Regions from separate parts of the Neorhizobium puerariae genome, predicted to be linked through region 2. Evidence: predicted binding sites of a transcription regulator. Region 2 holds the regulator's gene; each other region holds the start of a gene.
What was found. The regulator PhoB, encoded in region 2, activates phosphate uptake and scavenging genes when phosphate is short. The targets are predictions, from matches to a motif close to TGTCATNNANCTGTCAT.
Positions count from the first base shown of each region.

Region 1: the regulator PhoB is predicted to act here: its motif matches at 2,554-2,570, upstream of phnF (phosphonate metabolism transcriptional regulator PhnF).
Region 3: the regulator PhoB is predicted to act here: its motif matches at 4,185-4,201, upstream of ppk2 (polyphosphate kinase 2).

Region 1 is NZ_JBHMAA010000008.1:161,474-168,594, forward strand. Features, by position in the region: gene ACFFP0_RS06100 (nitroreductase family protein) at 1-666, shown strand, start outside; gene ACFFP0_RS06105 (LysE family translocator) at 805-1,410, opposite strand; gene phnF (phosphonate metabolism transcriptional regulator PhnF) at 1,644-2,402, opposite strand; gene ACFFP0_RS06115 (extracellular solute-binding protein) at 2,633-3,880, shown strand; gene ACFFP0_RS06120 (carbohydrate ABC transporter permease) at 3,894-4,778, shown strand; gene ACFFP0_RS06125 (carbohydrate ABC transporter permease) at 4,775-5,620, shown strand; gene ACFFP0_RS06130 (PfkB family carbohydrate kinase) at 5,630-6,436, shown strand; gene phnG (phosphonate C-P lyase system protein PhnG) at 6,745-7,121, shown strand, end outside.
Region 2 is NZ_JBHMAA010000015.1:198,210-205,330, reverse strand. Features, by position in the region: gene argF (ornithine carbamoyltransferase) at 66-983, opposite strand; gene ACFFP0_RS14255 (aspartate aminotransferase family protein) at 1,034-2,230, opposite strand; gene ACFFP0_RS14250 (GcrA family cell cycle regulator) at 2,637-3,170, shown strand; gene ACFFP0_RS14245 (PACE efflux transporter) at 3,373-3,810, shown strand; gene ACFFP0_RS14240 (NAD(P)H-dependent oxidoreductase) at 3,823-4,476, opposite strand; gene phoB (phosphate regulon transcriptional regulator PhoB) at 4,697-5,380, opposite strand; gene phoU (phosphate signaling complex protein PhoU) at 5,406-6,119, opposite strand; gene pstB (phosphate ABC transporter ATP-binding protein PstB) at 6,164-6,979, opposite strand; gene pstA (phosphate ABC transporter permease PstA) at 6,992-7,121, opposite strand, start outside.
Region 3 is NZ_JBHMAA010000014.1:247,251-254,371, reverse strand. Features, by position in the region: gene rplS (50S ribosomal protein L19) at 232-750, shown strand; gene ACFFP0_RS13035 (nuclear transport factor 2 family protein) at 820-1,326, opposite strand; gene ACFFP0_RS13030 (transporter substrate-binding domain-containing protein) at 1,585-2,382, shown strand; gene ACFFP0_RS13025 (amino acid ABC transporter permease) at 2,386-3,204, shown strand; gene ppk2 (polyphosphate kinase 2) at 3,215-4,129, opposite strand; gene leuC (3-isopropylmalate dehydratase large subunit) at 4,455-5,864, shown strand; gene ACFFP0_RS13010 (SixA phosphatase family protein) at 6,005-6,550, shown strand; gene ACFFP0_RS13005 (PhoX family protein) at 6,634-7,121, opposite strand, start outside.

The sequences.
Region 1 (7,121 bases), on a different contig from region 2:
CAGGGCGCGGATGTCTCCGAGGCCCGATCGCTGCTCGACGGGCTGCTCCGCATCGACGCCGCCGGGGCACCTTGCGCCGCCGGCAGCGAGGAAGTGACCGCCGAGGCCATCCGTGCCGCCGCTTCCATCGACTTCGCCCGCTTCATGGGCGCCCGCCACAGCGTGAGGCAATACGACCGCGCGCGGCCGGTGGAACGGGAGAAGATCGAGAGGGCCGTGGCCGCGGCCCAGCAATCGCCATCGAGCTGCAACCGGCAGACGGCGAAGGTCCTTGCCTTCACCGACAGGGCCTCGGTTGCGCGCGTGCTTTCCCATCACAACGGCAATCGCGGTTTCGGAGATCAGCTCGGCGGCGTGTTCGTCGTCGTGGTGGATCTGCGCAACTGGAACACGATCGGGGAACGGAATCAGGGCTGGGTGGATGGCGGCATGTTCGCCATGACGCTGGCGCTCGGCCTGCATGCCGAGGGGCTCGGCGCCTGCATGCTGAACTGGAGCGCCGACATGAACGAGGACCGCCGCTTGCGGAAGCTGCTGGGACTGGACGATACGCAGATCGTCATCACCCTCATCGGCTTCGGCCACATGATGGAGAGGTTCCGCGTTCCGGTCTCGCGGCGCAAGCCGATATCGCAGGTTCTCATCCATGAACCGCCGCTTTCGTAGCAACGAGGCCGATCCGCCGTAACTCCCGCTCCTTTTCGCGGCGAAGAGACCGCGCTCAATTCAATGCCGGATATGCGTGACCGCAACGGACCGGCGCTCGATCCGCGAAGCGCCGGAGAGAGGAACTGCGCCGGGGTTTCACGATGCCGTCCGGACCACCAGTTCCCGCCGCACTTCATCGGCCAGCTTGAGGCCGAGGGCAACCATGATGCCGCCCGCCAGCATGTCGAGCCGCCGCGCCAGACGCAGATACTGCTGCCGCGCAAATCCCGTGGAGAAAAACATCGCGACGCCGCCATACCACAGTGACGACTGCGCGGCGATGATGGCGAGGATCGCGGCATAGACCCATGCCGGAGCATGCGGCGGAACGGCCACGAGGAAGGCGCTCGTCCAGAACACCGCAGATTTGGGATTGCTGAGGGTCGTCATCAGCCCCACGGCAAACGGGTTTTGATATGCCCCGCGCGGCGGCGCAACAGACGCCTCCACGCTTTTGGGCTGCAATCCGGCGCGGATCATCCTGAACCCGATATAGACCAGATAGGCTGCGCCGAGCAGCCGCAACAGGCGATAGAGCCAGCCCGCCTCGAACAGCACGGCCCCCACCCCCCACAATGCGAAAGCCACCCAGATCAGCGAGGCCAGTACCACGCCGCCGACGGCAAGAAGGCCGTGGTGCCGGGACCGCGTCGCGGAAAGCCAGCTCACGACCACCGTATTAGGCCCCGGAAGCATCGCCATCAGGATATGCATCCCGGCAAGTGTCAGAAGGTTAGGAACAAACTCCAAGGCGGCGCTCCCCTCAAATCGTGATGCCCGGGACCAGCAGAATGCTTCGATGCAGGAATGTCACGCGAAATATGACGGTTCCCGTGACCGGCGGCCTTCGCCGGCGCAAATGGCTTGCGGTGCCCCACGCCCATGTGCCGCCTTCGCCTGAGGCAGTCGCTTGACGATCCCGGCGGTAGCAGCCTTCAGGTCTCCTTGCCCTTCGCGAGCACGTCGAGAAGCTGGCTGGTATTGTCGACCGAGAACTGTATGCGTTCGCCCGCCCACACGGTTTCGGAATAGGCGATGGGGGTTCCCTTCATGTCGACGTCGACCTTCTTTGAAATGATGACCGGCTGGGACATGCCCTGGCCAAGCTGGCGCGCCTCCTCCGGCGTCGGCATCCGCGTCAGGATGTCGGTCCGCAGGCGGATGTAGTCGGGGACGCCGTATTCGGCGAGGATCAGGCTGACGCTGCGCCCGCTGAGCCGCGCCTTGTCGAAGCCGGGAAAGCGGCGGACGGGATAATAGGCATCCGAAAAGCTGACCGGCTCGTCGTCGGCAAAGCCGCGCCGGACGATATGGTACACCGGCTCGCCCCGCGGCAGGCGAAGCGCCTCGGCGACGGCGGCGGAGGCGGGCACTTCCTCTTCACGCACCGCCTGCCCCAAAGGCTCCCGGCCCTGATCGAGCAGATTTTGCGAAAACCGGGTGCGCTCGGAAATGCGGTAGTCGAGGCGTCCGTCGCGCACAAATGTGCCTCTGCCTTGCTCCACCTGTACAAGCCCGCGGTTCTCGAGGCTGGAAATGGCTCTCCTGATCGTATGGCGGCCGACGCCGAACCGTTCCATCAGGTCAGCCTCCTTCGGAAGCTGGGTCATGGGGGAAAGCCGGCCGGTCAGGATGTCCTCCGCGATATCCTCTTCGACCTGCTGCCATTGCCCATGCGACGATTTCTTGTCCATCTCTCTCTTCCGCTCCATTCCGCCCATGTCGTCCGAATGTCGATACCGTTCCGCACGACAGGTTGCAATCGCACGCGCCGCTCACTCTATTGTCATTCCCGCGTATAGGAAATGCGATAGAAGGGAAAAAGCCCGGAACCTGAGCCGGCGACTTCATACGACTGTCATCGATCGCCACTATAGCAATATTCGGATGTTTTGGAATAAATCCGAACGAATTGGAGTGAAGAATGATCGAGATCAGCCGCCGGAGCTTCATGGCCGGAGTCGCTGCAGCAACGGGCGCAGGCATGATGGCGGCCTCGCCCGCACGTTCCGCCGACGCCGCAATCGAAATTTCCAGCACATGGGGTCCCGACAAGCCTTTCCAGAAGGTGGTCGACGCATTCAACGCCAAGAAGCTCGGCGTGACGGTGACCAACCGTTTCGACGGCACCTACGAGTCGGCGACGGCCAAGGCCGTGGCGAGCGTGGCCGCAGGCCGCCCGCCGGCGATGATGATCACCGGCTGGAAGTTCGGCTATTTCGCCAAGCGGACGCTCGGCGCGCGGGACCTCAGGGAAATCGACGCCGCCAGGGCGGAGGCGATCCTCGCCAATTTCCGTCCCTCCGTGCTGCCGCTCGTCACCATCGACGGCTCCCTGATCGGCCTTCCCTGGGCCATGTCGACGCCGATCACCTTCATCAACAGCGTGCTGTGGCAGGAAGCCGGGCTCGATCCGAACCTGCCGGAAAATCCGGATGCGAAATGGCTCTACGACAATGCCCGCAAACTGGACGCCGCGCTGAAGGGCAAGCACCCGACCTATCGTTCGGCGCTGGCGCTTTCCAACAACGAATGGACGAGCCAGTCGTTCATCCAGAATGCCGGCGGATACATCATCGATCCGGATGGCAGGCTGGCCCTGAACAGCCCCGAAGCAGTTGCCGGCATGACGGAATATTGCGCGCCGGCGCATGAAGGGCTCTGGTTTCCCGTCAGCGCCAAGGACCAGGACGCCGCCTTCGAATCGGCCGCGCTCGCGATCTGCACGACGAGCTCGACGCGCGCCACGACCTTCCCCTTCGGCGGGGCGAAGGCGATCACCGCCAAATTCCCGGGCCTTGCCGGGCATCCGCGCAAGATGAACAGCGGCGGCAACTTCCTCGCCATCTACACCCGCAACAAGGAACAGGCCGAAGCCTCGCTCGCCTTCCTCGAATTCTGCGCTTCCAGGGAAGGCCAGACGATCTGGTCGGAAGTCGGTTATCTCAACACCTCGATCCACGACGTTCCGCTGATCAACGACTTCATGAAGCCCGCAGCCGGCCAGCTTACGGACGGCCTGACGGCGGAAACCATCTGGCCCGGCAAGCGCGGCCTGGAAGGCCAGGACGTCTGGCGCAAATGGGTTTCCCGCATGCTGCTGAAGGAAGTGACGGTGGCCGAGGGCATGAAGGGTGCCCACGGGGAGCTGGAAACGCTGGTTTCAGCATAATCGGGTGAATTACATGGCTTTACGCCTCAGGATGCTGGCCCCATATCTCCTCGTGGGGCCGGCCGTGCTTTCCGTCGCGATTTTCCTCTACGGCCCGCTTGTCGCCTCGGCGTTTCTTTCGGTGCTCGACTGGAATCTCCTTTCCTCCGACGTCCGCTTCGTCGGGCTCGACAATTATGCAGCCGTCGTCGGCAATGTCGATTTCAGGACCTCCGCCTGGAATACGGTGCTCTATTGCGCGATCCTCATTCCCGCCCAGATCATCGTGCCGCTGATCCTGGCGCTCATGATCCATGCGGTGCGGCGCACTCCGATGCAGGGTTTCTATCGCGGCAGCCTGTTCCTGCCGACGATCATCGCCTATTCGGTGGCGGGCGTGGCGTGGTCGTGGCTGCTCAACCCGGTCAACGGCCTGTTCAACGAGATTTTCGGGTTCCTCGGTTTTCCGAAGTCCCGCTGGCACACGGACCCGGATCTCGCCCTGCTCTGCGTGTCTCTGGTCACCTTCTGGAAGACGTTCGGATTGAACATGCTTCTCTGGCTCGCCGCGCTCGCCAATCTTCCCCATGAGCTGCGCGAGGCCTCTCAGCTCGACGGCGCAACCGCCCGGCGGCACTTCTTCACGATCAGCCTGCCGCTCATGACCCCGACCGCCTTTTTCATCAGCGTCACGACATTCTTCCATGTCCTCGACGATATCGTCGGCGTCATCGACGTGCTCACCCATGGCGGCCCGGCCGGGCGAAGCTCCAGCCTGCTCTATTTCCTCTGGCAGCAGGGCTTGCAGTTCTTCCAGTTCGGACCGGCGAGCGCCGTCGCCGTCATCATCATCGTCGCCGTGCTCGCGGTCACCTGGCTGCAGTTCCGCGTCGGCGAAAAAAAGGTGCATTACGGATGAATGCCGTCTCGTCCCGTCTCTCGTTCGATCGCCTGCTGATCCACGGTGTCCTTCTCGTCATCAGCATCGCGACCGTGTTCCCGCTCGTCTGGATGGTCTCCTCGGCGTTCACGCCCAATGAGATCATCACCGCCAAGGCCGTCCGCCTGTGGCCGGAGAACCCGACGCTTTCGAATTTCTCGATCGCCGCCGGCCGCCATCCGATCTGGATATGGCTCTGGAACTCCATCCTGACCGCGACCCTGATCACGGCCGGAAAGCTGCTCCTGGCCGTTCCGGCGGGTTTTGCCTTCGGCCGGATGGAGTTTCCGGGACGGCAGACGCTTTTCTGGTTCGTGATCGCGACCATGTCGTTTCCGACCGTCCTCGCGATCATCCCGACCTACATAGCGGTGGTGAAGATGCAGGCCTTCGATACCTACGGGGCCATGGTCATCCCTTCGATCCCATATGTCGGCTTCTATGTCTTCTACATGCGGCAGGCATTCCGTTCGCTGCCCGCGTCGATGTTCGAGGCGGCGCGGATCGATGGCTCCAGCCTGTGGCGGCAGCTTCTGGAAATCGGCATTCCGAACGTCATTCCCGCGATTGCCGCCCTGTCGGTCATCTCCTTCATGGGGGCCTGGAACATCTACCTGTGGGGCCAGCTCGTCCTCGAGGACAGTTTCAAGAAAACCCTCACCACGGGAATAGCCACCTTTGCCGATCTGGAGGGGACGGAACGGGTCTGGGGACCATTGATGGCGACCAGCCTATTGTCGATCGTGCCCGTCCTCGTCATATTCCTGGCCGCACAGCGTTTCATCGTCGATGCGCTCGCCCCCGGGCTCGACGAAAGATAGGCATCCGGAATGCATCGCGTCATCGTCATCGGCTCGGTCAATCACGACCGTATCTGGCACCTCGAAAATTCGCTGCGTCCGGGTGGACGGCTGCGTTTTTCCACCCGCGAAACCCATCTCGGCGGTGGCGGCTTCCACACCGGCCGCCAGCTTCTGGACCTGGGGGCGGACGTGGCGCTCGTCACGGGCCTGATGCGGGACGAGCAGGGCCTGGCGGCTATGGATACGCTCGATCGGATGGGGTTCGACACGCGTCATGTGGCCATGCGGCCCGGAGACACGATGCCGCTGGAAATCCTCCTGGAACCCAGCGGCGAAAGGACGATCCTGGCGCCTTCGGACAGAAGGCACGTAGCGCTTTCGATAAACGAGGCGCTGAAGGGCGATGCCGCCTATCTCAACGTCCTTCTGCTCGAAGAGCCGCTTGTCGCCAAGCTCGACGATATTCCCCTCGTGGTCTCGCAATTGCCGCTTGGGCCGGCCACGCCACGGCCGGCCGATTATATCGTCACGTCGAGAGACGACGCGGACGAAGAACCGGCGGGTGTGTGGCGCCGGGCGGTCGATCTCGCCGGCTCCCGCCTCAAGATGCTGGTCCTGACCGACGGGCCGCGCAGCATCACCCTTTATGACGGCGTCCGGTCGATCCAGGTCGAACCGGCGCAGGCGGTCCGGGGCGTCAGCACGATCGGTGCGGGCGACCGTTTCAGCGGCGCCTTCCTCTTTTCGCTGCTTTCCGGCCGGGATGCGGCAACGGCGGCGGCCGAAGCAAGCCAAATCATCGCGGACTGGCTGCGCGGACAGCTTCCCCGCTGAGGCCGCACCTGCACAAGGACCGCAGGCGGAAGATCGGAAGCGGTCTTCTTAAGACAGATTCCATGAACTCTATCGTCCCCTGCGCGCCAGATCCGATGCGCATCACCGAAACAGTCGGCGATTACACATAACTGTCATCCAGTTTTGCTATGGACGAATTCATCCGAATGAATATAAATAAGTTCGGATGATTAAGCTTCCCGATACACCGGCGGATGTCCCGGGCTTGGGCCAATGGCACATCATCCATCACCACGGCACGTCCGGCGGAAATCCGGCCGGAGCGGAATTCCAGGAAAGGAAGGGCAATGACCCAGACAGCGACCGGCGATCCGGTCATCGGAGGCTACGCTCACGCGCAGGCCCTCGGCATTCTCGCCGCCAGCCGGCCTGACGCGATCAAGGCTTGCGCCGAGAAGGTTCTGGACGATCTCGGCGACGTCTCGGTTCTCGCCAACCGCACCGGGCTCGCCATGCTGCCGTTCATGGACACGGTGCGCAACACGGCTTTCCATCTCGGCGAGGTCCTGGTCGCGGAAGCGCATGTCCGGGTGCCGGGCCGCCAGGTCGAAGGATATGGCGCCGTGACCGGCCGCGACCTCGAACACGCCATGGCGATGGCCGTCATCGACGCCGCGATCGCGGCGGGACACGAGGCCGGGTTCATTCTCGAATTTCTCGACGC
Region 2 (7,121 bases):
GGCGCAATTGACAGCCGGTAGATGGGACCGGCTTTCCTGAAAATCAAGGCTTGGGCAGGTGCGGCTCAGACTGCTCCGAAACACCATGCAAGGATGGATTTCTGGGCATGCAGGCGGTTTTCCGCCTCATCGAAGACGACCGACTGCGGTCCGTCGATGACCTCGTCGGTGACTTCCTCGCCGCGATGCGCCGGCAGGCAATGCATGAAGAGCGCATCCTTGTCGGCCCGCTTCATCAAGGCTCCGTTGACCTGGTAAGGCTGGAAGATGTTGTGGCCCCGCGCCTTGTGCTCCTGGTTCATCGACACCCAGGTATCGGTGACGACAAGATCCGCATCCGCCACCGCGCGTTCCGCATCGTGGCAGAGCATGACCTCGCCGCCGTTGTTGCGCGCCCAGTTCAGGAACTTGTCATGCGGCTCGGAGCCCATCGGCACCGCCATGTTCATGCGGTAGCCGAAACGGGCCGCACCTTCGACGAAGGAATGCAGGACGTTGTTGCCGTCGCCGGTCCAGGCGAAGGTCTTGCCCTTCACCGGGCCGCGATGTTCCTCGAAGGTCATCAGGTCAGCCATGATCTGGCAGGGATGGGTATCGTCGGTGAGCCCGTTGATGACCGGCACGGTCGCGTGTTCGGCAAGTTCCAGCAGCCGCGAATGATCCGTGGTGCGGATCATGATCGCATCCACGTAGCGGGACAGGACCTTGGCCGTGTCGCCGATCGTCTCGGCGCGGCCGAGCTGCATTTCGGTGCCGGAGAGGAACAGGGTCTCGCCGCCGAGCTGCCGCATGCCGACATCGAACGAAACGCGGGTTCGCGTGGAAGGCTTTTCGAAGATCATCGCCAGCATCTTGCCCGCGAGCGGCTTTTCCGCCGTGCCGGCCTTGGTCGCCTGCTTGCGGGTCTTGGCGTCGTCAAGGATCGCGCGCAGGTCCACCTCGGAAACGGCGGAAAGATCGAGAAAATGCTTCGGTGCTGCCATGCTATGGTTCCCTATCAGGAGGGAACCAACGGCACCCTCCTTTAAAGCCCTCAGGCCGATTTCTTCATCAGCGAAGCGGAAAGCTTTTCCGCCGCCTTTTCAATGCGCGAAAGTCCCTCGCGGGCTTCTTCCACCGTGACCGTGAGCGGCGGCAGAAGGCGCACGACATTGTCGCCCGCCGGAACAGCCAGCATATGTTCGCCGCGCATCGCCGCGACGAGATCGCCGGCCGGCACCTTGGCCTTGATGCCGAGCAGCAGGCCTTCGCCACGGACGTCCTCGATGACATCGGGGAAACGGTCCTTGAGGCCGGCAAGGCCCTGGCGGAAGATCAGCGAGACATTCCGGACGTTTTCCAGAAACCCGTCGGCCAGGATGACATCGAGCACGGCATTGCCGACCGCCATGGCGAGCGGATTGCCGCCATAGGTCGTGCCATGCGTGCCGGCGGTCATGCCGGAAGCCGCTTCCGCCGTCGCCAGGCAGGCAGCCATCGGGAAACCGCCGCCGATGCCCTTTGCCAGCGCCATGATATCCGGCGCCACACCCGTCCATTCGTAGGCAAACAGCTTGCCGGTGCGGCCGACGCCCGTCTGGACCTCATCGAAGATCAGGAGCAGGCCGTTGTCGTCGCAGAGCTTGCGCAACGCCTGAAGGAACTCCTTCGGAACCGGACGGATGCCGCCCTCGCCCTGAATCGGCTCGATGAGGATCGCCGCCGTCTTCTCGGTGACTGCAGCCTTCAACGCATCGAGATCGCCGAAGGGCACCTGGTCGAAGCCCTCGACCTTCGGGCCGAAACCCTCGAGATATTTCGCCTGGCCGCCGGCGGCGATGGTCGCAAGCGTACGGCCATGGAAGGCACCCTCGAAGGTGACGATATGGTAGCGCTCGGGATGACCCTTCACGTATTGATAACGGCGCGCGGTCTTGATGGCGCATTCCAGCGCCTCGGCGCCGGAATTGGCGAAGAACACCTTATCCGCGAAAGAATTGTCGGCGAGGCGGCGCGACAGGCTCTCCTGCCCGGGCACATCGTAAAGATTGGACGTGTGCCAGACCTTCCCGGCCTGCGTCTTCAGCGCTTCGACGAGGTGCGGATGGGCGTGACCGAGCGAATTGACGGCGATGCCGGCGCCGAAGTCGAGATATCGCTCGCCGCCTTCCGTCACGAGCCATACGCCCTCGCCACGTTCGAAGCGCAGCGGGGCCCGGGCAAAGGTGTCGAAAAGCGCGGCTTCAGCCATGGCGACATCACTCCTCTAGGCAGACAAAAAGGCCGGCCGAACCGGCCGAAAAAATCAAAAATGCCGCCCACTGGGCGGCGCGGGCACTATCGGTGTTTAGCCCTTGAATGTCAACAAACCTCGGCATTTTGCATGAACAAGCCGAGAAACAGGCAGACGCCTGCATCTGTGACAAAAATGACTCTTCCGGACAGCAAGTTGGGGAAAACCACGAAATCGATTCTCACGGATTCCGCCGACTCTTGCCACGGAGTCAGCCTCACACTAGGTTAACCGTCAATTACTAGACTGCATGCGGCGGAACTAGTCACCTCAAACATAGATGTAGTGGGTGCTGAGGAATGATGTCCTCGGCAAAGGTGGAAGGATTCTGCATGCCTGCAACGTTCAAAGGCGGAGAACGGGCATGAACTGGACAGACGAGCGTGTCGAAAAACTCAAGAGGCTGTGGTCGGAAGGCCTGAGCGCCAGCCAGATCGCCGCACAACTGGGCGGTGTGAGCCGCAATGCGGTTATCGGCAAGGTGCATCGCCTCAGCCTGCCCGGCAGGGCGAAGGCCGGCGGCACGGTGGCCACCAACCGGTCGGCGGCCAAGCGCACCACATCCGCGCCCCGGGCTCCGAACTACGCGTCCCGGGTTGCCACCCGGACCGTCGCTCGCGCCGTTGGCGCGACCGTGATGAAGGAAGAGGTCGAAATCGAGCATTTCGAGGAGATGGAATACGTACCCGCCGCCAACGTGGTGGTGCCGATTTCCCGTCGCCTGGCGCTGACCGAACTCACCGAACGCACCTGCAAGTGGCCCGTGGGCGATCCGCTCAAGGACGATTTCCATTTCTGCGGCTGCGAATCTCCGGATTCCTCCCCCTATTGCAGCTACCATGCCCGGCTTGCCTACCAGCCGGTGCACGACCGCCGCAGGACGACCGTACGGGTCTGATCCGGGCTGCCGACAGAACAGGATCGAAAGCGGGCTCCGGCCCGCTTTTTTGTTGGACATGGCTGCCATGCCGGTTTGACCTTGCCTGTCCGCGCCCGAATAGCTATCTCCATATCCGCGAGGACGACCTCCCCCAATCCGGGCAGAAACTCCGGGACGACCCGGAACAGACGAAGAGCTCGCCGGCTCTTGGGGAGTCATCATGCGTACGACACGCGACCGTATCCGCCACGCCATCAGCTTCGAACTGATCGGCCTTGCCATCGTCACACCGCTCGGCTCTTTCGCCTTCGGCATGCCTGCCGCCGATATCGGCGTGGTCGGCCTGGGGTCAGCCACGCTCGCGACCGGCTGGAACTATGTCTACAATCTCGGCTTCGACCACGTCATGCAGCGGATGACAGGCAACACCCGGAAAAGCCCTGCCGTCCGCGTGGCGCACGCGGTTCTGTTCGAACTGGGCCTGCTGATCATTCTCCTGCCGCTGATCGCCTGGTATCTCGGCATCGGCATCCTGCACGCCCTTGCGATGGACCTGTCCTTCGCGCTTTTCTATGTGGTCTACGCCTTCGTCTTCAACTGGGCCTACGACCGGCTTTTCCCGCTGCCGGAATGGCAACAGGAAGCGCAGGCGCACTGACTACCGAATAGATCAGGACTGGCGTTCCCGGATCGCTTCCGCAAAGCGCTCGCGGCCTGGAAGGATGTTCCGCCTGGAGTCCCGCTTCAGGCCGCCGGCCGAGGCTGCAGCCCGCCCGATCTCCCGCATCCAGTGGTCGAGCTTGCGCGCCGCGCCGCCGCGGCGTGTGGCGCCGAGCTTGAAGAAGCGAAGCGGACGAATGCCGCAAAAGCCCAGGACCTGGTATTTCAGGCGCCGCGTGACGGGATCGCCATAGACCCAGCGCAGATACCAGGGCGGGGTGTCCATGGTGATGATGACATCGGCGGAGCGCCCGGTGAGCAGGCGATCCCACAGAAGATCCTCGCGATGATATCTGAACGTGAAGCCCGGCAACAGAAGCCTGTCCAGCAGCCCCTTCACGGCCGCCGGTTCGGCTCCCCACCAGAGCGGGAAACCGAACACCAGATGATCGCAGGCGTCGAGCGCTTCCGCCACCCTTTCGAGATCGGGCTCCCAGGGCTGATCGCCGGCATAACCGCGGTGGAGGACCGGGTCGAACGACAGATCGCGCACGGCAAGACGCGTCACCGAGACAGCGCCTGCCAGCGTTTTTTCGTAGTGGTCCAGAAGAGCCCCGAGAAGCCGCCCCTCATCGGGATGGCCGTCGATGATCAGTACGTTCATGGCTACGCTCCGAGGTTGCCCTGAAAGCAGCCTACGGCATCGGCCCGAAAATCGGAATCGATTTTCGGAAAGCACGATGCGTCGATTCAATAGGGTAGAGCGTCCTTGGTGCGTCCTTTCGGACGCATGGCGCTCTAGGGCCGGGAGCCATTCAAACGCCAGAAGAAATACTCCGCGCCAGACGCGCCACCTGGGCGCGGCCGGCCGCCGACGAAGTCAGTCAGGCTTCCATCGAATATCCCGCGCCGCGAACGGTGCGGATGACATCCTGCATGTTGGAGAAGTTGAGCGCCTTGCGCAGGCGCCCGACATGCACGTCGACAGTGCGTTCGTCGACATAGATATCGTGTCCCCAGACGCCGTCGAGAAGCTGCGAACGCGAGAAGACACGGCCGGGCGAGGCCATCAGGAACTCCAGGAGACGGAATTCCGTCGGGCCGAGGCGGACCTCGCGGCTCTTGCGATGGACGCGATGCGTCTCACGATCGAGCTCGATATCGCCGCAACGCAGGACGCTGGACAATACTTCCGGCCGGGCTCGACGCAGCATCGCCTTGACGCGGGCCATCAGTTCCGGCGTCGAGAAAGGCTTCACGACATAGTCGTCGGCACCCGTGGCAAGGCCGCGAACACGTTCGCTCTCCTCGCCCCGGGCCGTCAGCATGATGATCGGCAGGCGTTCCGTTTCCGGGCGCATGCGCAACCGCCGGCAGAGCTCGATGCCGGAAACGCCGGGCAGCATCCAGTCGAGGATCAACAGGTCCGGCGTGCGCTCCTGAAGCCGGATCTCGGCCTCATCCCCCCGCAGGATTGTCTCCACATCGTAACCTTCGGCTTCGAGATTGTAGCGAAGAAGCACGCTCAGTGCTTCCTCATCCTCCACGACCGCGATTTTTGGCAGCATTCTGGCCTGCTCCGTCAGCATTCCGTCATTCGGTGATCGCGCCGAGCGTATTCGACGTATCGTCCTTCGGACGCTCGCCTTCCGGCTGGGCGCCCGTCGTCATGTAGTAGATCGTCTCGGCGATGTTGGTGGCATGGTCGCCGATACGCTCGATGTTCTTGGCGCAGAACAGGAGGTGCGTGCAGGTGGTGATGTTGCGCGGGTCTTCCATCATGTAGGTGAGGAGTTCGCGGAACAGCGACGTATACATCGCGTCGATTTCCTCGTCGCGGATGCGGATCGCCTCGGCCTTCTCGGCCGAACGGCTGGCATAGACGTCCAGCACTTCCTTGAGCTGCACGAGCGCCAGGTCGGAGAGGTGCTCGATACCGCGGGCGAGCTTGCGCGGAACGCCGGTGCCCTGAACCGCGATGACGCGCTTGGCGGTGTTCTTGCCAAGATCGCCGACGCGCTCCAGGTCGGATGCGATGCGCAGCGTGCCGACGATCTCGCGAAGGTCGGACGCCACCGGCTGGCGGCGGGCGATCGTGACGATCGCCTTGTCCTGGATCTCGCGCTCCGCATGATCCAGGATCACGTCGTCGGAGATGACCTTCTGGGCGAGAGCGGAGTCGGAATTGACCAGCGCCCGCACGGCGTCCGAGCACATCTGCTCCGCAAGGCCGCCCATTTCGGAAATGCGGCGGATCAGGTATTTCAGTTCTTCGTCATAGGCCGACAGAATATGAGTCGATGCCATTTTCTAATCCTCGAAAAGTGAAACCAGGCAGCGCGGACGGCCGATCAGCCGAAGCGGCCCATGATGTAATCCTGGGTGCGCTGGTCATCCGGATTGGTGAACATCTTGTCCGTGTCGTTCTCCTCGACCAGCTGGCCGAGATGGAACATGGCGGTACGCTGCGAAACGCGCGCGGCCTGCTGCATCGAGTGCGTCACGATGACGATCGTGTAGTTGGCGCGCAGCTCGTGAATGAGCTCCTCGACCTTGGCGGTCGCGATCGGGTCGAGCGCCGAGCAGGGTTCGTCCATGAGGATGACCTCCGGCGAAACGGCAACGGCGCGGGCGATGCAGAGACGCTGCTGCTGGCCGCCGGAAAGCCCGGTGCCGGATTCATTCAGGCGATCCTTGACTTCCGTCCAGAGGCCGGCGCGCTGAAGGCTGGCCTCCACGATCTGGTCCATGTCCGACTTGTTCCTGGCGAGGCCGTGGATGCGCGGACCGTAGGCTATATTCTCGTAGATCGACTTCGGGAACGGGTTCGGCTTCTGGAAAACCATGCCGACGCGGGCGCGCAGTTCCACGACGTCGATCTGCGGATCGTAGATATCGTCGGTGTCGAGCGTGATCCGGCCGGTGACGCGGCAGTTGTCGATCGTGTCGTTCATGCGGTTGAGCGTGCGCAGGAAGGTCGACTTGCCGCATCCCGAGGGGCCGATGAGCGCCGTCACGGTGTTTTCGCGAACGTTGAGGTTCACGTCGAAAAGCGCGCGCTTTTCGCCGTAGTAAACCGAAACGTCCTTACCGATCATCTTGTAGGAAACGTCATTCATCTTCTGGTCCAGCGCCTTTTCAACTGCTGCTTCTGACATCATGTTCATCGTCTTACTCCTTTACCAGCGCCGTTCGAAGCGGCGCCGCAAGAGAATTGCGCCAACGTTCATTATGATGAGGAACAGGAGCAGGATGATGATCGCTCCCGAGGTACGCTCGACGAACGCGCGCTCGGCCTCGTTCGCCCAC
Region 3 (7,121 bases), on a different contig from region 2:
ATCCGTTTCGCCACAGGGCGGCAACGGCGGCGTTTTCGTCACAAAATCGCAATCAACGGGATGACAAGCGGGCCGGTTTCGTGTAATGGCGCACCCGGAAATGGGAAATCTCCCGTCGACCAGAACCAAAGAACGACGAATCCGCTCTGCCGAACAGGCAAATCCCGAGGCTTTGACCAAGGGTATCGATGAGCGCGCTGGCTGTTTCAAAAGAACCAAAGGTTTGAGACAATGAACATCATTCAGCAGCTTGAGGCCGAACAGGTCGCCAAGATCGAAGCAAAGCGCACCCTTCCCGAATTCTCTCCGGGCGACACCGTCCGTGTCAACGTCCGCGTCACGGAAGGCAACCGTACCCGCATACAGGCCTATGAAGGCGTCTGCATCGCCCGCTCCGGCGGCGGCCTGCACGAAAGCTTCACCGTCCGCAAGATCTCCTACGGCGAAGGCGTCGAGCGCGTATTCCCGGTCTACTCCCCGCTCGTCGAAAGCGTGGAAGTCGTCCGCCGCGGTAAGGTCCGCCGCGCCAAGCTCTACTACCTGCGCGATCGTCGCGGCAAGTCAGCTCGTATCGTCGAGAACACCGGCACCCGCGCCCGCAAGCTGAACGAAGCCGAGCGTCAGGCCGCTGCCGACGAGAAGGCACGTATCGAGGCTGAGAAGGTCGCAGCCGCCCAGGCTCTGGCCGCCGAAAAGGCAGCAGCGGAAGCTGCAGAAGCAGCCAAGGCTGCGGAAGCTTCTGCCGAATAAGCTTCGGACAGGATCATCGAAAAGGCGGCTTTTCAGCCGCCTTTTTTTGTTTGATGCGGAACGTGCCGCTCAGTTCCTGACGGCGGGGTCCCAATGCTCGTCCGCCTTCCCGTCCACGAACCGCCAAGTATCGTACCAGGTGGTCGTATAGGTCCTGGACGAATCCTTCGGATCTTGCATCTGGCGCACATAACCGACAGTGACGAGATCGCCTTCGGCCGTGACGAAGGCGACGGGCGTTTTCATCTTGTCCGGTATGGGGCCTGGCTGCCGCTTCAGGATCTCGGTGAAATAGCGCACGACGCCGGCACGCCCCGAGGCGGCATTCGGATTGTGCTGGATATAGCGCTCCGTCAGATACTGGTCCGCCTTGTCCCAGTGGTTTGCTTCGAGAAGGTCGCGAACGATCCGGTAGGCAACCTGCTTGTTTGCGTGCAGCCGCGGGTCCGGACTGGTGAAAAGCGCTTCCGCATCCGCCGCCGCGACGACGGGCTCCTGTGCAAAGGACGGCACGGCAATGCCGGCAACCGTTCCGGCCACGGTCAGGATCAGCGCCATATAGTGCGATGTCCGCATCACGGAAATCCTCCAATCTTTTGGTCTCTTCAGGCGGGGCGACCATAGGAGGCGGGAGGCGGGCGCGAAAGAAGGCAGTTTTCGCGCCCTTGGTTCCCCGAAGGGAACCAGCCTCGGTTCAGGCGGCCACAGGCTTTCCGGCACAACCACCAATCCGTCGCGGCAGGCAACGCACGCCTGGATGGGCGCCAATTCGCGGCTTGCCAATCGGCGGAAATTCGTGAGAGTCGGAAGAACCGCTTTTTTGAGGAGTGTTCCATGCCCGTCCGCCGCACCGTCCTCGCCGGCCTTGCCGCGCTCGTTTTCGCTCCGGCCGCCAGTCTCGCGGACGGCCTCCCGGACCTCAAGGGCCGCACGGTGGTGGTGGTGACGGAAAACGCCTATCCCCCGCTTCAGTTCGTCGACCCGAAATCCGGCCGGGCGATCGGCTGGGAATATGATGCGATGAACGAGATCGCCAAACGGCTGAACGCCAAGGTCGAATACCAGAACACGAGCTGGGACGCGATGATCCAGGCGGTCTCCGATGGCCAGTACGACATTGGCATGACCGGCATCACCATCAAGGACGATCGGAAGGAGAAGGTGGATTTCTCCACCCCCTACATGCGCTCGCAGCAGCTCATGCTGGTACGTGGCGACGAGAAGCGCTTCACGGACGCCAGGAGCTTTGCCGGCATTGAAAACGGACTGATCGGCGCACAGCCGGGAACGAGTCCGTTCTACACCGCCGTCTACGAGGTTCTCGATGGCAACGAACAGAACCCACGCATCAAGCTCTTCGAGACCTTCGGCGCGACGGTGCAGGCGCTGAAGGCCGGCGATGTCGACCTGGTGCTGACCGACAGCGTTGCCGGCGAAGGTTATGTGAAGGCTTCCGGTGGTTCGCTCAAGATCGTCGGCGAACCGCTCGGCACGGAGGACTTCGGCTTCATCTTCAAGAAGGGGTCGGACCTCGTTGCGCCTGTGAACGCGGCGATAGCGGCGCTCAGGGCCGATGGCATGCTCGAGGCCCTGAACAGGAAATGGTTCCTCGACTACAAGATGGGTCAGTAGGGAATGGCGCCTCCGCGCCGGAAGACCGCGGACCCCGGGGATTTCCCGTGGTGGCTTTTCGCCTTCGGGGTGCTTTCCGCAGGGCTTGCGGCCGTCATCGCCGTCAACGACCTCTATGCGCAGGTTTTCGGCGTCGTCGTGCAGGGCATCGGCATCACCGTTGGCGTGACGCTTGCGGCCTTCGGGCTCGCGACGGCGCTGGGGCTGGCGATCGCGCTGGCTGGCCTGTCGGGCAACATCGTCTTGCGACAGGCTGCGCGTTTCTACGTCGAACTGATCCGCGGCATCCCGATCCTGGTCCTGCTCTTCTATATCGCCTTCGTCGGCGCACCCGCCTTCGTGGCGCTTTACAACTGGGCGCTTTCACCGCTCATCGAGCGGGGCTGGGTCGAGGAGCTCCTCGTCCGCGACGTCTCGCTGCTCTGGCGGGCGGTGATCGCGCTGACGATCGGTTACGCCTCCTTCATCGCCGAAATCTTCCGCGCCGGCTTCCAGTCGGTGGACGAGGGCCAGATCGAGGCGGCCAAGGCGCTCGGCTTCACGCGTTTCCAGCGCTTCCGGCTGATCGTCTTCCCGCAGGCGATGCGCGTGATCTTCCCGCCGCTCTCCAACGATTTCGTTTCGATGGTGAAGGACTCCTCGCTCGTCTCCGTGCTCGGCGTGGCCGACATCACGCAGATGGCCAAGGTCTATGCGGCAGGCTCGTTCCGCTTCTTCGAGACCTATTCGATCGTCACCTACATCTATCTGCTGCTGACGATCGGCCTGTCGCTTGCGCTTCGCGGCCTCGAAAGCCGGATGCGCAAGCGAACGGAACGATGACGATCAGGCCTCAGTAGACTTCCGGCACATGCATTTCCGGCGGCACCGGATGGCGGGCATAATCCTCGTGGCGAACGCGGTCCGGCAGTGTGATCGGCTCCTTCGGCACTGTTTCGTACGGCACCTGAGACAGGAGATGCGCGATCATGTTGAGCCGCGCCTTCTTCTTGTCGACCGCCTGCACGACCCACCAGGGCGCTTCCGGAATATGGGTGTACTGAAGCATCTCTTCCTTGGCCTTGGTATATTCCTCCCAGTGGACGCGGCTCTGCAGGTCCATGGGGGAGAGCTTCCACTGCTTCAGCGGGTCGTGGATACGCATCTTGAAGCGGAATTCCTGCTCCTCGTCGGTGATCGAGAACCAGTACTTCAGGAGGATGATGCCGGAGCGGACGAGCATGCGTTCGAATTCCGGCACGGAGCGGAAGAACTCCTCCAGCTCGTCCGGCGAGCAGAAGCCCATGACGCGCTCGACACCGGCGCGATTGTACCAGGACCGGTCGAACAGGACCATTTCGCCGGCGGAGGGCAGGTGCGGCACGTAACGCTGGAAATACCACTGGTGCCGCTCGCGCTCCGTGGGCGCCGGAAGCGCGACCACGCGGCAGACACGCGGATTGAGGCGCTGGGTGACGCGCTTGATCGCACCGCCCTTGCCGGCCGAATCCCGGCCTTCGAAGATCACCACCATCTTGAGCTTCTTGTACTGGACCCAGTCCTGCAGGCGGACCAGCTCATGCTGCAGCCTGAAGAGCTCGCGGAAATAGAGCTTGCGGTCGAGCGTCTGCTCGGCGGGGCCCGACATGCCCTCGGCGACGAGCTCGTCGAGCTGATCCTCCTCCATCTGCAATTCCAGCTCTTCATCGAAGCTGTCGGCGATCTCGTCCTTGATGCGGCTGAGTTGTTCGTGAATGGGTTCAGACATGACGGCGTTCCTCGCGTTTGAGACGCCAGATGAAGCACGTTTCAGCGAAGACTTTATGACAGTGATGCGACAGATCGGTTGCGAAGCAATCCCGTTGCCGAATTTGTCGAAAACTGATATTTGAGCCGCCATGGGATCGAAATTCGGATGTCTCGCGAACCATGTCGTCGTGCTGCAGGATCACAAGCGCCTGCCGGCACGCTTCTTCGCGCGGGTTTCCGGGGCGCTTTGCGACCGACTTGGCTGACCTGGTTCAGCATCTTCGGCAGCCGGCGGCTGCCGGCCACCAATCCCTTGTTCCATTCAGCTAAAACGGATAGCAGCCATGAGCGCACCCCGCACCCTCTACGACAAGATCTGGGACGACCACGTCGTTTCCGAGGACGAGAACGGCACCTGTCTTCTCTATATCGACCGTCACCTCGTGCACGAGGTGACGTCGCCGCAAGCCTTCGAAGGCCTGCGCATGGCCGGCCGCAAGGTCCGCGCCCCGGAAAAAACGCTGGCCGTCGTCGACCACAACGTGCCGACCACAGCCGACCGGCATGAGGGCATCAAGAATGAGGAAAGCCGCATCCAGGTCGAGGCGCTCGCCCAGAACGCCAAGGATTTCGGCGTCGAATATTATTCCGAAAAGGATATTCGCCAAGGCATCGTCCATATCGTCGGGCCTGAACAGGGCTTCACCCTGCCGGGCATGACCATCGTCTGCGGCGACAGCCACACCTCCACGCACGGCGCTTTCGGCGCGCTGGCGCACGGTATCGGCACGTCCGAGGTCGAGCACGTCCTCGCCACCCAGACGCTGGTGCAGAAGAAGGCGAAGAACATGCTGGTGCGCGTCGACGGCCAGCTTCCGCCGGGCGTCACCGCCAAGGACATCATCCTCGCCATCATCGGCGAGATCGGCACCGCCGGCGGCACCGGCCACGTCATCGAATTCGCCGGGGAGGCGATCCGCTCGCTCTCCATGGAAGGCCGCATGACGGTCTGCAACATGACGATCGAAGGCGGCGCCCGCGCCGGCCTGATCGCCCCGGACGAGACGACCTTCGAATACATCAAGGACAAGCCCCGCGCGCCGAAGGGCAAGGCGTGGGACATGGCCCTCGACTACTGGAAGACGCTGAAGACGGACGAAGGCGCGCATTTCGACAAGGTGGTCGTGCTCGACGCCGCCAACCTGCCGCCGATCGTCTCCTGGGGTTCCTCGCCGGAAGACGTCGTTTCCGTTCAGGGCGCCGTTCCGAACCCGGACGATATCCAGGACGAGACGAAGCGCGCCTCCAAGTGGCGTGCGCTGGAATACATGGGCCTGAAGCCGGGCACCCGGATGACCGATATCGCGGTGGACCGCGTCTTCATCGGCTCCTGCACCAACGGCCGCATCGAGGATCTGCGCGCAGCCGCAAAGGTCGTCGAAGGAAAGAAGGTGGCTTCGACCGTTTCCGCCATGATCGTTCCGGGTTCGGGGATCGTGAAGGAACAGGCGGAAGCCGAGGGCCTGGACAAGATCTTCAAGGAGGCCGGCTTCGAATGGCGCGAGCCGGGCTGTTCCATGTGCCTTGCCATGAACGACGACCGGCTGAAGCCGGGCGAGCGCTGTGCCTCCACCTCGAACCGCAACTTCGAGGGCCGCCAGGGCTACAAGGGCCGCACCCATCTCGTCTCGCCAACCATGGCTGCCGCGGCAGCGGTCGCCGGCCACTTCGTCGATATCCGCGACTGGAAGTAACCCGCTTCCGCCGGATATTCCCCGATGCCGTCCGTTCCGCGGGCGGCATTTTTGTTGCAGAATGACTGGTCTCGCGGTTGTCCGGCGACGATCCGCCCGGATCGCAGCATGCTGCATCGCTTCTGGAGAAAGTATCCGCCATGTCCGCCAAACCGAAGAAGAAAGACAGGGCAGGCCGCCGGCTGATTCTCCTGCGGCATGCCAAATCCGCATGGCCGGAGGGCGTGGCGGACGAGGAGCGCCCCCTTGCCCCGCGAGGCCGGAAGGCCGCTCCGCTGATGGGCGACTATATGGCTCGCGAACGGCTTGTCCCCGATCTCGGGCTGGTCTCCCCCGCACGGCGCACGCAGGAGACATGGGCGCTGGTCCGGGACAAGCTGCCCGGACGAGTGGACGTGCGCGATCACGCCGGCCTCTACGAGGCGTCCGGGGCGCAAATCCTCGACGTTCTGGCCGAGGTCGAAGCCGCTTGCCGCAATCTGCTGATCATCGGGCACAATCCCGGCCTTCAGGAACTTGCGCTTCTGCTCTCCGATACGGGAAACGCCGATACCCGGCAGAAGATAGCCGAAAAATACCCGACCGCAGGGCTTGTCGTGATCGATTTCGACACCGCAGACTGGCAGGGGGTCGGCGAGGGATCGGGCCGGTTGGAACGGTTCGTCACCCCGCGTTCCCTTGAGTGAAGGAAGACGACGCGCGACAGCTTCCAAGTGGATGAAAGGCCCCGCCGATTGCAGCGGGGCCTCCTGTTTTCAGGGATTGCGCGTCAGACCGCGATCTTGCCGCCGCCGATCTTGGTGATCGCCACGACCGCGGGGCGGACCGGTATGTCGTCCTTGAAATCCGGCCAGCGGGTGGAAAGATCCTCGTAGTAGGACGGGCGGCCATGGCCCGACCAGTCTTCGCCGCCATCACCCGGATGCTGGACGGCGACGAAGGCCGTTTCATCGTCGGGCGTGAACAGCGGGCCGCACATTTCCGCGCCGACCGGCACGCGGAAGAACAGCTTCGACGTCGCGCGGGCCGCGCCCTCCGTATCGACGGCCCAGAGCCCGTCGGTGCGGCCGGTGGCCTTGTTGCTGTTGCCGTCCGTCGAGACCCAAAGGCGGCCCGCCGAATCGACGGCACAGTTGTCCGGCATGCCGAACCAGCCGTTCTTGGTCGTCTCGGTCGAGAAAGAGGCGCCGACGGCGGCAACCGACGGATCGCCGCATTTCAGCAGCACTTCCCACTTGCCGCTCGTGGCTGTGAAGT